DNA from 3 places in the Mesorhizobium sp. P2_B11 genome. Region 1 is predicted to be linked to each of the others. Evidence: riboswitches for the same ligand, from Rfam matches in the RefSeq annotation. Region 1 holds a riboswitch; each other region holds the start of a gene.
The links. Region 1 has a riboswitch for cobalamin ahead of AC1DYJ_RS10725 (DUF1636 family protein). Riboswitches for the same ligand answer to the same signal wherever they lie in the genome.
Positions count from the first base shown of each region.

Region 2: it holds a riboswitch for cobalamin, as region 1 does, so the genes downstream of both, AC1DYJ_RS24445 (DUF1636 family protein) here and AC1DYJ_RS10725 (DUF1636 family protein) in region 1, are expected to answer to the same signal.
Region 3: it holds a riboswitch for cobalamin, as region 1 does, so the genes downstream of both, AC1DYJ_RS00180 (aromatic ring-hydroxylating oxygenase subunit alpha) here and AC1DYJ_RS10725 (DUF1636 family protein) in region 1, are expected to answer to the same signal.

Region 1 is NZ_JBFUDF010000003.1:447,014-451,019, reverse strand. Features, by position in the region: gene AC1DYJ_RS10740 (NADH-quinone oxidoreductase subunit B) at 1-477, opposite strand, end outside; gene AC1DYJ_RS10735 (NADH-quinone oxidoreductase subunit A) at 468-833, opposite strand; gene AC1DYJ_RS10730 (winged helix-turn-helix domain-containing protein) at 1,167-2,366, shown strand; cobalamin riboswitch at 2,396-2,600, shown strand; gene AC1DYJ_RS10725 (DUF1636 family protein) at 2,640-3,068, shown strand; gene cobW (cobalamin biosynthesis protein CobW) at 3,071-4,006, shown strand, end outside.
Region 2 is NZ_JBFUDF010000007.1:314,884-318,889, reverse strand. Features, by position in the region: gene AC1DYJ_RS24460 (FecCD family ABC transporter permease) at 1-120, opposite strand, end outside; gene AC1DYJ_RS24455 (ABC transporter substrate-binding protein) at 176-1,123, opposite strand; gene AC1DYJ_RS24450 (ABC transporter ATP-binding protein) at 1,162-1,950, opposite strand; gene AC1DYJ_RS24445 (DUF1636 family protein) at 1,947-2,336, opposite strand; cobalamin riboswitch at 2,430-2,635, opposite strand; gene AC1DYJ_RS24440 (FAD-dependent monooxygenase) at 3,121-4,006, shown strand, end outside.
Region 3 is NZ_JBFUDF010000001.1:41,092-45,097, forward strand. Features, by position in the region: gene AC1DYJ_RS00165 (DUF680 domain-containing protein) at 1-144, opposite strand, end outside; gene AC1DYJ_RS00170 (DUF680 domain-containing protein) at 216-422, opposite strand; gene AC1DYJ_RS00175 (DUF680 domain-containing protein) at 503-706, opposite strand; cobalamin riboswitch at 1,209-1,410, shown strand; gene AC1DYJ_RS00180 (aromatic ring-hydroxylating oxygenase subunit alpha) at 1,529-2,776, shown strand; gene AC1DYJ_RS00185 (FAD-binding oxidoreductase) at 2,799-3,899, shown strand; gene AC1DYJ_RS00190 (FAD-binding oxidoreductase) at 3,967-4,006, opposite strand, start outside.

The DNA of each region.
Region 1 (4,006 bases):
CGGGACGATGCGGTCGCAGCCGCGCACCACCGAATAGGAATAGTGGTAGTAGCCGCCGCCATTGGCGCAGGAGCCCATCGAGATGACGTAGCGCGGCTCCGGCATCTGGTCGTAGACCTTGCGCAAGGCCGGGGCCATCTTGTTGGTCAGCGTTCCCGCCACGATCATGATGTCGGACTGGCGCGGGGACGCGCGCGGCGCAACGCCGAACCGCTCCGAATCGTAGCGCGGCATCGAAGTGTGGATCATCTCGACGGCGCAGCAGGCCAGACCGAAGGTCATGAACATCAGCGAGCCGCTGCGGGCCCAGGTGATCAGCGCCTCGGTCGAGGTGACCAGAAAGCCCTTGTCGGCGAGCTCATTGTTGATCTCGAGGAAGAACGGATCGTCAGAACCGATGGGGCGACCGGTATTGGGGTCGATGATACCCTTGGGCTTGGGCGCGACGAGCGTGCCGGAACTGTCGTTCAATCCCATTCCAGCGCTCCTTTTTTCCATTCATAGGCAAAGCCGATGGTCAGCACCGCCAAAAACACCATCATCGACCAGAAACCGAGCATGCCGATCTTCGAGAACGACACCGCCCACGGAAACAGGAAGGCCACTTCAAGATCGAAAATGATGAACAGGATCGACACCAGGTAGAAGCGGATGTCGAATTTCATGCGGGCATCGTCGAAAGAGTTGAAGCCGCACTCATAGGCGGAGAGCTTTTCGGGGTCGGGATTGCGGTAGGCCACCAGGAACGGCGCGATGATGAGCGCCAGACCGACGACCGCCGCCACGGCGATGAAGAGAACAATGGGCAGGTACGAACTGAGCAGTGCGTTCATGCTGCGGCTTTCCGTTGGCGGCCAATCCACTTTGATTACAGCAACCAACCCTAATGCGGAAGCGTGACAGTTTAACCGCTGAACCGTTTTAGGTGCCTATGCTGCAACGCGGCGAGGGTTAGCGCAGGGCTTTGAGCGAAGCAAGTCAAACCTTGTTCAAAAGCGGGTGCTGGTCGGCAGTTCGGGAAAAACTGGTCCGATCCCCTCCTGTTTGATTTCCTTCACTTTTTACTCCACTTTTGTCTCCTGACATATCTCCCGCCACAAGCCTGCTAGCATCGCCGGAATCACCGGCTAAAAATACGCGAACAGGACCAGGGCAAAGGCATCTTGATGAAGGACAAAATATCGCTCGCCATGGCCAGGCGGATCGCGCTCGCTGCCCAGGGTTTTACCGATCCCCGTCCGGGCGGCACACCCGACCGCCGCCACCTCGCCCGGGTGCTCTCGCGCACCGGCCTGCTGCAGATCGATTCCGTCAGCGCGGTGGTGCGCGCCCACTATATGCCGCTCTATTCGCGCCTTGGCCCCTATCCTCTGGCCTTGCTCGACAATGCCGCCGTCACCCGCAAGCGCACCGTGTTCGAATACTGGGCGCATGAGGCCTCCTTCCTGCCGGTCGAGACCTGGCCGCTGATGCGCTGGCGCATGCAGCGCGCCGAACAGGGCGACGAAATGTATCTGGGCCTCGCCAAATGGGGCCGCGAGCACGCCGCCTATATCGAAGAGATCTACCGCGCGGTCGCCGAGCGCGGCCCGATCGCCGCTTCGGCACTTGAGGGCCAGAAGGGTTCGGGCGGCTGGTGGGGCTGGAGCCATGCCAAGCACGCCTTCGAATGGCTGTTCTGGGCCGGCCGCATCACCACGGCGCACCGGCGGGGCTTCGAGCGCTTCTACGACCTGCCCGAGCGCGTGCTGCCGCAGGCGATCCTCGATCTGCCGGTGCCGGCCGCCGAAGACGCGCACCGCGAATTGCTGCGCATTTCCGCCCGCGCCCATGGCATCGCGACCTCAGGCGATTTGCGCGACTATTTCCGCCTGTCGCCGGCCGACATGAAGGGTCGGCTGGAGGAACTGGTCGAGTTGGGCGAATTGCTGCCGGTGCGTGTCGAAGGCTGGGACAAGCCGGCTTACCTCCACAAGGACGCGCGCCTGCCGCGAAAAATCGAAGCCCGTGCCTTGCTGGCGCCATTCGACCCCGTCGTCTTCGAGCGCTCGCGCTCGGAGCGGCTGTTCGACTTCCACTACCGCATCGAGATCTACACCCCGGCCGACAAGCGCCAATACGGCTATTACGTCCTGCCCTTCCTGCTCGGCGACCGGATCGTGGGGCGCGTCGACCTCAAGGCCGACCGTCCCGCCAGCGTGCTGCGCGTCCATGCCGCCTATGCCGAGCCCGGCGCTCCGCCGGAGACTGCCGCGCAACTCTTCGAGGAACTGAAGCAGATGCAGGGCTGGCTTGGGCTTGAGCGCATGGAAGTGACGCCTGCCGGCGATCTGGGGCAGCCCCTGGCCGACATCGCCATGTCGTAGCCGCGCGTTGACACCGCTGCCCGCAAAAGCCTAAATCCGCTCCAGACGGTCCKTTGCCCGCAACGGCAGGGGCTAAGAGGGAATGCGGTGCGAGGTGAAAAGCTCAAATCCGCGGCTGTCCCCGCAACTGTAAGCGACGAGCCAAGGCCGAATGCCACTGGGTAACACCGGGAAGGCGGCTAACCAAGGCGACGACTCGCGAGCCAGGAGACCTGCCGTCTGCGACAGAAGTATCCGATCGCCTGGCGGGTTTCCGGGCAAGGAGCCCGGTTTTTGGACCAGAACAGCAGTTTTTCGGCTGGCACAGCGGATATTTCGTCCGCCGATGGCGACGCGTTGGCTGGCGTGACGGTCATCGTCTGTGCCTCCTGCCGCGACGAGACCGGCTCCGACGCCCATCCCCGCGCCGGCGAACTGCTGGCCGACGACACGCGCCGCGCAGCAGCGGATGACAACATCCGTGTCCGCACGGTCGAATGCCTCGGCAACTGCAAGCGCCGGCTCAGCGCCGCCATCCTGCGCGACGGCTGCTGGAGCTATGTCTTCGGCGACCTGACCCCAACCAGCGGCGCCGACCTCGTCACCGGCGCAAAGCTCTTCGCCACCTCGACCGACGGCCTCATCCCCTGGCGCGGCCGGCCCGATTCCCTCAAGCGCGGCCTCGTAGCCCGCATCCCGCCCCTCGACATGCTGAAGGACTGATCATGACCGCATCCGTTTCCCGTGTTCCCTGCACCGTCGTTACCGGCTTCCTCGGCGCCGGCAAGACGACGCTGGTCCGCCATCTCCTGGAAAACGCCGGCGGCAAGCGCATCGCCATCATCGTCAACGAGTTCGGCGACATCGGCATTGACGGTGAAATCCTGAAAGGCTGCGGCATCGACACCTGCCCGGAGGAAAACATCGTCGAACTGGCCAATGGCTGCATCTGCTGCACCGTTGCCGACGATTTCGTGCCGGCGCTCGACAAAATTCTCGCACTGACACCAAGGGTCGACCACATCCTGATCGAGACCTCGGGCCTGGCCCTGCCCAAGCCGCTGGTCCAGGCATTCCAGTGGCCGAGCGTGAAAAGCCGCGTCACGGTTGACGGCGTGATCGCCGTGGTCGACGGCCCGGCGCTGGCTGAGGGACGCGTCGCCAACGACATGGACGCCTTGCAGGCGCAGCGTGTTCAGGACGAGACGCTGGACCACGACGACCCGGTCGAGGAGGTGTTCGAGGACCAGATCGCCTGCGCCGACCTGATCATCCTGTCGAAGAGCGATTTGATGGATTCGGTCGGCACGGCCCGCGCCAACGCCATTATCAACGAACATTCCGCCCGCGCCGTGAAGATTGTGGCGACGGCGCACGGCAAGGTCGATCCCTCTGTCCTGCTTGGCCTCGGCCTCGCCGTCGAGGACGACATCGAGAACCGCAAGTCGCACCATGACGGCGCCTTCGATCACGAGCATGACGATTTCGACACGTTCATCGTCGACATCCCCTCGATCGCCAACCCGGACGAACTGGCCAGGCGCGTCGCCACCGTCGCCGAGGAAGAGAACGTGTTGCGCGTCAAAGGCTTCGTCGATGTCGGCGGCAAGCCGATGCGGCTTTTGCTGCAGGCCGTCGGCCCGCGCGTCAACCACTACTAT
Region 2 (4,006 bases), on a different contig from region 1:
CCCGCCAAGCCCGATGGCACGGCCAAGCGCTGCAACGACATCGGCCAGCGGGATCAGCGTCGAACCATAGGCGATCGACAGCAAAGCGAGAGCGGCGACTGCCACCGCTCCCGCCAGCATGACCGGTACGAATGTCTTGTGCGGCAAGCTCAGATTTCCGGCTGAAGCATGTCGCTCAGAACGCTTCCGGATGCATCGCCTTGGCGATCTTTTCGATGGCCTCGATGTTGGCCGGCCCGGGCGTCAGCTCGGCATAGCGCAGCGCGACGAAGCGCTCGTTCTTGACCGCATCGGTCTCCTTCATCGCCGGGTGCGCTTTCAGGAAGTCGAGCAATTTCTTGTAGCCGCCGCCATCCTGGTAATCGAGCAGGATGAGGAATTGCGGGTTGCGCGACGCCACTGTTTCCCAATCGGTGTTGCCCCAGCTGGTGTTCATGTCGGCCATGATGTTTTCGCCGCCGGCGGCAGTGATCATGGCGCTGGGGATGGCGAACTTGCCGGCGGTGAACGGCTTGTCTTCGCCGGAGTCATAGAGAAACACCCGCGTACCCTTGTGGTCGCCGACCTTGGCGGTGATGGCGGTGAGCTGCGCCTTCCAGCCGGTGACAAGTTTCTCGGCGTCAGCCTCCTTGCCAAAAATCCTGCCCAGCTTTTCGACGTCACCATAGAGCAGGTCCATCGAGGCGGCAGGTCGGTTCTTGTCGAGGTGGACGCAGCTTTCGGTCAGCACCAGCGTCTTGATGCCGTGCGGGGCGAGTGTGTCTGGCGTCACCGCGCCGCCAGGGTCCATGCCATAGTACCAGCCGGCGAAGAAGAAATCGGGCTGGACCGCGACGAGGTTTTCCATGGTCGGATATTTTGGCGCCAGTTCCGGGATCGAGCCCTGCTCGGCCTTGAATTCCGGGCCGACCTTGTACCAGCCGGTAATGCCGGTCAGGCCGACGATCGAAGGCTGCAGTTTTAGCGCAAACGCCATCTCGGCCATGTTGAGATCGTGGATGACGGCGCGCTTGGGCGGCGCGTCGAAGGTCAGCTTCTTGCCGCAACTGTCGACGGTCACCGGGAAGGCAAAGGCGGCGGAGGCAAACAGCGAGGCGGCAAGCGACAGAACGAGGCGTTTCACGGGGCGGTGCTCCTTGGATGATTTTGCAATGGGTTGGTTCAGAATGGCGACGAGACACGGTTGGGAACTTCGAAGACGGTGAGTTCGCGGTCTTCTGTGGGATGGCGCAGCCACAGGACGTCGATACCGAAGATGTCGCGGATGAGGTGCTGGGTCAGCGCCTCGCGCGGCCCGGCCAGGGCGTGCAGGCGCGCCTCGTTCATCACGGCGACCCGAGTGGCGAAGGGTGCGACCAGCGACAGATCGTGCAGCACGGCCACCACCGTCATGCCGAAGCCGGCGACCAGGTCGAGCAGCTCGCCGCGGGCGCGTGGATCGAGGTGATTGGTCGGCTCGTCGAGGAACAGGATGCGCGGCTGCTGGGCGATGGCGCGGGCCAATTGCGCGCGCTGGCGTTCGCCGCCCGACAGCGAGCCGATGGTACGGCCGGCGAGCGGCAAGAGCCCGGTCCGGCGCAGGGCGTCGACGACGATGTCGCGGTCTTCGTGCGGGCGTCGCAGGCCGGCATGCGGAACCCGGCCGAGCTCGACATAATCGATCACGCCGAGCCGGGGATCCGGCTGGTCCGTCTGGCCGACGACGGCCATGTGCAGCGCGCGCTCGGCGGTTGAAATCCTGTCCAGGCGGCGGCCGAGAAATGCCACCTCGCCCGCGCTCGGCCGCAGCGTGCCACACAGCATGCGCAACAGCGTCGTCTTGCCGGCGCCATTGGGGCCGATGATGGCAAGGCGATCGCCCGCCGCCACCGAGAGGCTGACGCCATCCACCAGCAACCGGTCGTTAGTGGTCGCGGTCAGTCTATGGGCTTCGAGAAGCGGCGCGGTCATGGTTTGCCTGTTGTCGGACAACCCGGAATGCGGGCGAGTGTCTTGCCCGCCAGCCTGGCCGGGCGCTGCCCGGAATTGCACCAGCCGTCGGCGAGCGAGGCATAGAGTTTTGCAAACCGCACGAGGTGGCCGGCATCGGCCCGCGCGTCGATGGAGCCGAAGACATAGGCGGCCTTGCCGGGCGCCTGGAAGCCGACCGTCAGCGGCCGCGAGCAGCCTGCCATGCAGGCCACGCCCACAACCGAAAAGCCCTGGGCAACCGCCGGTTCATAGTGAGCCGCGAGTCGGGCGCGCAGATCCGCGCAGAGGCCCTCGCCCGATCTGACCCCGGTCACGAGATCGCGGCAGAGCGTGCACACGATGATGCGGTGGATGTCGGCGTCCAACGTTCCGTCACTTTCTCAATAGGCGACGGAAGGCAGGTCGGGCAGCCGGCCGACAAGACCGACGTCCACGTCTCCTCCCGGCACACCCCGTCCGGTCAACTCATTGAGATGGCAGGTCTCCTGGCTCGCGGGTCCTAGCGCCATCCTGCCTTCCCAGCCTTGCCGGCCAGTGGCTTGTCGGATTTTGCTCGCCGCTTACAGTTGCGGGGGCAGCCACGGCTTCGACCCTTGCGGATTTCACCGTGTTCCCTTTTCACCCCTGACCTTTCGGCGCGGGGACCATCACGAGGCGCAGCGTAGTTTTCCATCGGTCGCGCCGCAATGAATTTCTGTGACGGTTGCTCCACTTTGCATCGGTTGGTTATGTAATATCATAACAACTAAAGGGTATCCCGCTGCCCTGTCAAGCCGCCGCGCTGTTGCGAGCGCCGAACGTGCTGCGACCTTTTTGGCTCGCGGATCCATGCGGGTCCGCAAGACAGACGTTTCGGCGGCGGCCTGCTGAGCCGCGGCTTCGCCATCTGGTCCCAGGCTTCGGAGCGAAGCCGCCCCGTCAACAAGCCGCCTTCGTCAAGGCCGGTCGCCAAAACATCGGAAAATTTTCAGAAACCGATCGGGATTTCAGCCGCCGAAACGCCGAATGAAAGCGTGCTGGTGAAACGGGCGGACTGACTTCGATTTGCGCCAAAAACGCCCCCTCTCCCAGCCAGGATCGTTGCCGCCGTTTCGGCGACAGCCGCTTGCGCGAACATGAAAAAGTCCGCACTCTTGAGGGAGAAACAAAATGAGCACGGCTCAACCAAAAGTCCTTATTGCCGGCGCCGGTCCGACCGGCCTGACGCTTGCGCTTTGGCTCACCCGTCTCGGTGTTCCGGTCCGCCTCTTCGACAAAGACGCCGGTCCCGGCGAGACATCGCGGGCGCTGGCCGTCCAGGCCCGCACGCTGGAATTCCACCGCCAGATCGGCATCGTCGACGACGTGATCGCCGCTGGCGTGAAGATCGAACAGCTGACCGTGCACACGCCGGCCGGCATTGCCGCAAAACTGCCGCTGGCCGATTTCGGCCGCGGCATCAGCCCTTACCCGTTCGCCTTCGCCCTGCCGCAGGATGTTCACGAGCGCGTGCTGATTGCGCATCTGGAGCGCGCCGGCGTTCAGGTCGAGCGCAACACCGAGCTTGTCGCCTTCGAGGACAAGGGCAATGCGGTCGTCGCCACCTTGCGCAAGAATGGTACGGACGAGACGGTCAGCGCCGCCTATCTCGCGGGCTGCGATGGCGCCCGCAGCGCGGTGCGCCACGGGCTTAACATCGGCTTTCCCGGCGGTACTTACGAGCAGGCCTTCTATGTCGCCGACGTCGACGGCCGCGGCGACGTCACCCGCAACGGCATGGACACGGTCATCAGCGCCTATGGCTTTGCCATCGTCATGCCTGTGCGGCAGTCAGGCTCGTTGCGCCTGATCGGCATCGTGCCAAAGGCGCATGAGGCCGACGAGACGATCACCTTCGAAGCGATCCGCGCCGATGTCGAGCGCGACACCGGCGTGGCGATCGACAGGGTCAACTGGTTCTCGACCTACCGCGTCCATCACCGCGTCGCCGACCGCTTCCGCGTCGGCCGCGTCTTCCTCGCCGGCGATGCCGGCCATATCCACAGCCCGGCCGGCG
Region 3 (4,006 bases), on a different contig from region 1:
GGTGTTGAACGACGACGTGCGCGTGGTGTCGACCGAGGTAGCGGCCGGCTGGTTGGCTTCGTTGGAGCCGTAATGGTCGCTGGCCGCGAAGGCAGCGCTCGAAACAGCCAGAAGGGCTGCGGTGGCAAGAATGATCTTCTTCATTTCAAGTCTCCTGAATTTTGCGATGTCGCCAGCAGTGACGGACAAATCCGCCACATGCTGGGGATCGGCTGTTAGCGGTTGCCGTAGAGGTCGCGGTTGGAACTCTGAGCTGGGACCTGCTCGGCCGGAACCGACTTCTCAACCGAAGCGGTGTGGCTATTGTCGGTCGACGTAACCGCGGGCTGGTTGGCGCCATTCGAACCATAGTTGTCGCTGGCGGCGAAAGCGCTGCCGGAAACTGCCAGAACGGCGGCGGCAGCAAGGATGATCTTTTTCATTTTAAATACTCCTGAATATCTTCGAGATCCCAAGAGCGACGGACGTGCCGCGACTCTGTTGTTTGGATCGGGATCAGCTGTTAACGGCCGAAGAGGTTGCGGTCGCTGCCCTGAACGATGGGCTGCTTGTCAGCGGGCGCCGACTTCTGAATGGAAGCCGTATACGAGCTGTCAACCGCGGCAGCGGGCTGGTTCGCACCATTGGAACCATAATTGTCGCCACCAGCGAAGGCGCTGCCGGTGATGGCCAAAACGGCGGCGGCAGTGAGGATGATCTTTTTCATTTTTGGTACTCCAGTTTTGCTGTCCGTCTAGCGGCGTGTCCTGGGAGGAATTCGCGTCGTTCGGACAGCCCCGATGTGGGAAAGCCGTAGGCTGGTTTCCAATCACGAAGTTGTTCCAACCAGGCCGCAACTTCGCCTCTTGTAATTTTCATAAGCATGCCTATCATCTTATTTTATGTAAATAATACAAAGGTTTATGTGAAAGCGCCATTCGGCTCACTGAGTGTGTCCGGGCGTCAGCGTTCACACCGTCCTGCACGCATTGTCAACAGAAACGAACCGTTCGGTTCGATTTTAGAAACTGCTAATAGTCACTTTTCGATACTGTTGACGGTTTTTTCGTTGGTCGACAGTCTGATTCGAGGTGATTTGCGATGGCCGCGATCTGTCCCGAAAACAGCGCCGTCAGCCCCACAATCGTCGGCCGCCCGCGTTTGTCGCGCGTGTCGCGCCGCATGGAGACGATGTCGCATTCATGCCGATGTCGCGATCGCTGCCGTGATTAGATGATCACATCTCAGGTGCCGCTTCGTGACGACGCAGCGGAGAATTGGGAAGCCGGTCAGAATCCGGCGCTGCCCCCGCAACGGTGGTGGAGTCCAAGTCGCAACGGGAGACCACTGGGCAATAGCCTGGGAAGGTGTCGCGATGGTCCGCAAGGACAACTCCAGAGCCCGGAAACCAGCCCGAGATGCTTGAACTCGACTGATCGCGGTGGGCGGTCAAGAGGTGGATAGTGCATGTCCGGCGTCACCGCCGGCCTGCGGCCGATCCTTCCTCCATCACCACCAAGTTCAGTCCTTAAACCACGAGGACAGAACTATGGATGCGCGCAACGACATGCTGAGGCTCTTGAACGGCCGCAAGCAAGGCTTTTCGCTCGAACAGCCCTTCTACACCGACCCGGACTACTTCAAGCTCGACATGGAGCTGATCTGGTATCGCGACTGGCTGTTCATCGGCCATGATTGCGAACTGCCGAAGCCCGGCAGCTATATCACCGTGCAGATCGGCGACTATCCGGTGGTGCTGGTCCGCGACCAGAAGGGCAACATCAACGCCTTTCACAATTCCTGCCGCCATCGCGGCAGCCGCGTCTGCAACACCGAGAAAGGTACGGCGGCAAAGCTCGTCTGTCCCTATCACCAGTGGACCTACGAACTCGATGGCCGCCTGCTGTTCGCCCGCCAGATGGCCGAGGGTTTCGACAAGAGCCAGTTCGGCCTGAAGCCGGTCGCCTGCGAAAGTGTGGCCGGCTACATCTTCATCTGCCTGGCGAAAGAACCCGCAGACTTCGCGCCGATGCGCGCCATGATCGAACCGTACCTCAAGCCGCACCGGCTTAGCGAAGCCAAGGTCGCCTTCGAGAGCACGATCATCGAGAAGGGCAATTGGAAGCTGGTCTGGGAAAACAACCGCGAGTGCTATCACTGCGCCGGCAATCATCCCGAGCTTTGCAAGACCTTCCCGGAAGCGCCGACCGTGACCGGCGTGCAGGGCGCCGACAGCGACCCGGAGATGCTGGCGCATTGGGCAAAATGCGAGGAGGCGGGCCTGCCGAGCAAATTCCGCATCGATCCTGCCGGACAATACCGCGCCACCCGCGCGCCGCTCCTGCGCGATGCGGTCAGCTACACGATGACCGGCAAGCGGGCGGTGAAGAAGAACCTGTCCGACAGCGTCGCGACCGACCGCATCGGCTCCTTGCTGCTGTACCACTATCCGACGACCTGGAACCACATCCTCGGCGACCACGCCGTCACCTTCCGTGTGCTACCGATTAGCGCCACCGAAACCGCGGTGACGACCAAGTGGCTGGTGCACAAGGATGCGGTCGAGGGTGTCGACTACAACCTTGAAGAGCTCACCCATGTCTGGACCGAGACCAACGACCAGGACCGCCGCATCGTCGAGGAAAACGCCTTCGGCATCCTGTCGCCGGCCTATGAGCCAGGCCCCTATTCGGAGCTGCATGAAGGCGGCGTGATCCAGTTCGTCGAATGGTACGCGGCCTTCATTGGCCCGCGCCTTGTCGAAGGCGGGCGGCCGGCGCTGCGCAGCGTCGCCTAAGAGAGGTTGAAGGATGAATGCGATGACGGATCTTGGGCTCTATCGCCATCTCGACCAGATGGCGCCATGGAACGACAGGCTGCAGGTGCTGGAGGTGATCGGCGTCAGCGACGAGGCGCCCGGCGTCAAGACCTTCACCTTCCGCTCCGACAACCAGACCTGGTTCCGCTACAAGCCGGGCCAGTTCGTGACGCTGGAGCTGCCGACACCGGACGGGCCGCTGATGCGCACCTACACGCTGTCGTCGTCGCCGTCGCGGCCGTTTTCGATCGCGGTGACGGTGAAGGCGCAAGCCGGCAGCATCGGCACACGCTGGATGTTCGAGAACCTGGTACCCGGCTCCCACGTCAAGGCCTATGGACCGGCCGGCGACTTCTCGTTGCACAGCCACCCCGCGGCCAAATATCTGTTCATTTCGGCCGGCTCCGGCGTGACGCCGATGATGTCGATGCTGCGCTGGCTGAACGACTGTGCGCCATGGACGGATGTCGGCTTCGTCAACTGCGCGCGGCGCGCGGAAGAGATCATCTTCCGCAAGGAACTTGAACTGCTTGGTGGCCATATGCCCGGCCTGTCGCTCGGCTTCATGATCGAGGAACGCTCGAGCCGTGAAGGCTGGTACGGCCATATGGGCCGCATCGACGCGATCCGGCTGCCGCTGCTGGCGCCCGATTTCCGCGAACGCGAGATCTTCTGCTGCGGCCCCGATCCGTTCATGCGCGCCGTGCGCGGCATGCTGGACGCCGCCGGCTTCGACATGACGAAATATCATCAGGAGAGCTTTGCCACGCCCGCGGTGGAGGAGGTGCCGGCGCCGTTTGCCTCACCCGGCGAAGACGGCACTGCTGTTCCTGTCGAAGCTGTGACCCCGATCCGCTTCTCGCTTTCGGAGGTCGACGCCGACTGCGTCGCCGGGCAGACTGTGCTGCAGACAGCGCGCAGCTCAGGCGTGCGCATACCGGCCGCCTGCGAGTTCGGCCTGTGCGGCACCTGCAAGGTGAAGAAGGTCTCCGGCGATGTCGAGATGAGCCACAATGGCGGCATCCTCGACCACGAGATCGATGACGGCTTCATTCTCGCCTGCTGCTCGAAACCGCTGTCGGCGCTCGAAATCGAGGCCTGAGCGTCGCCGCTTTGTTTTTATGCATGTCGTTGTCCCAGAACCGCTGCACACTTCTGGGCGACATGCATTAGACGCCGTACCGCTCGGTGCGGATGATGTCCGCAGAC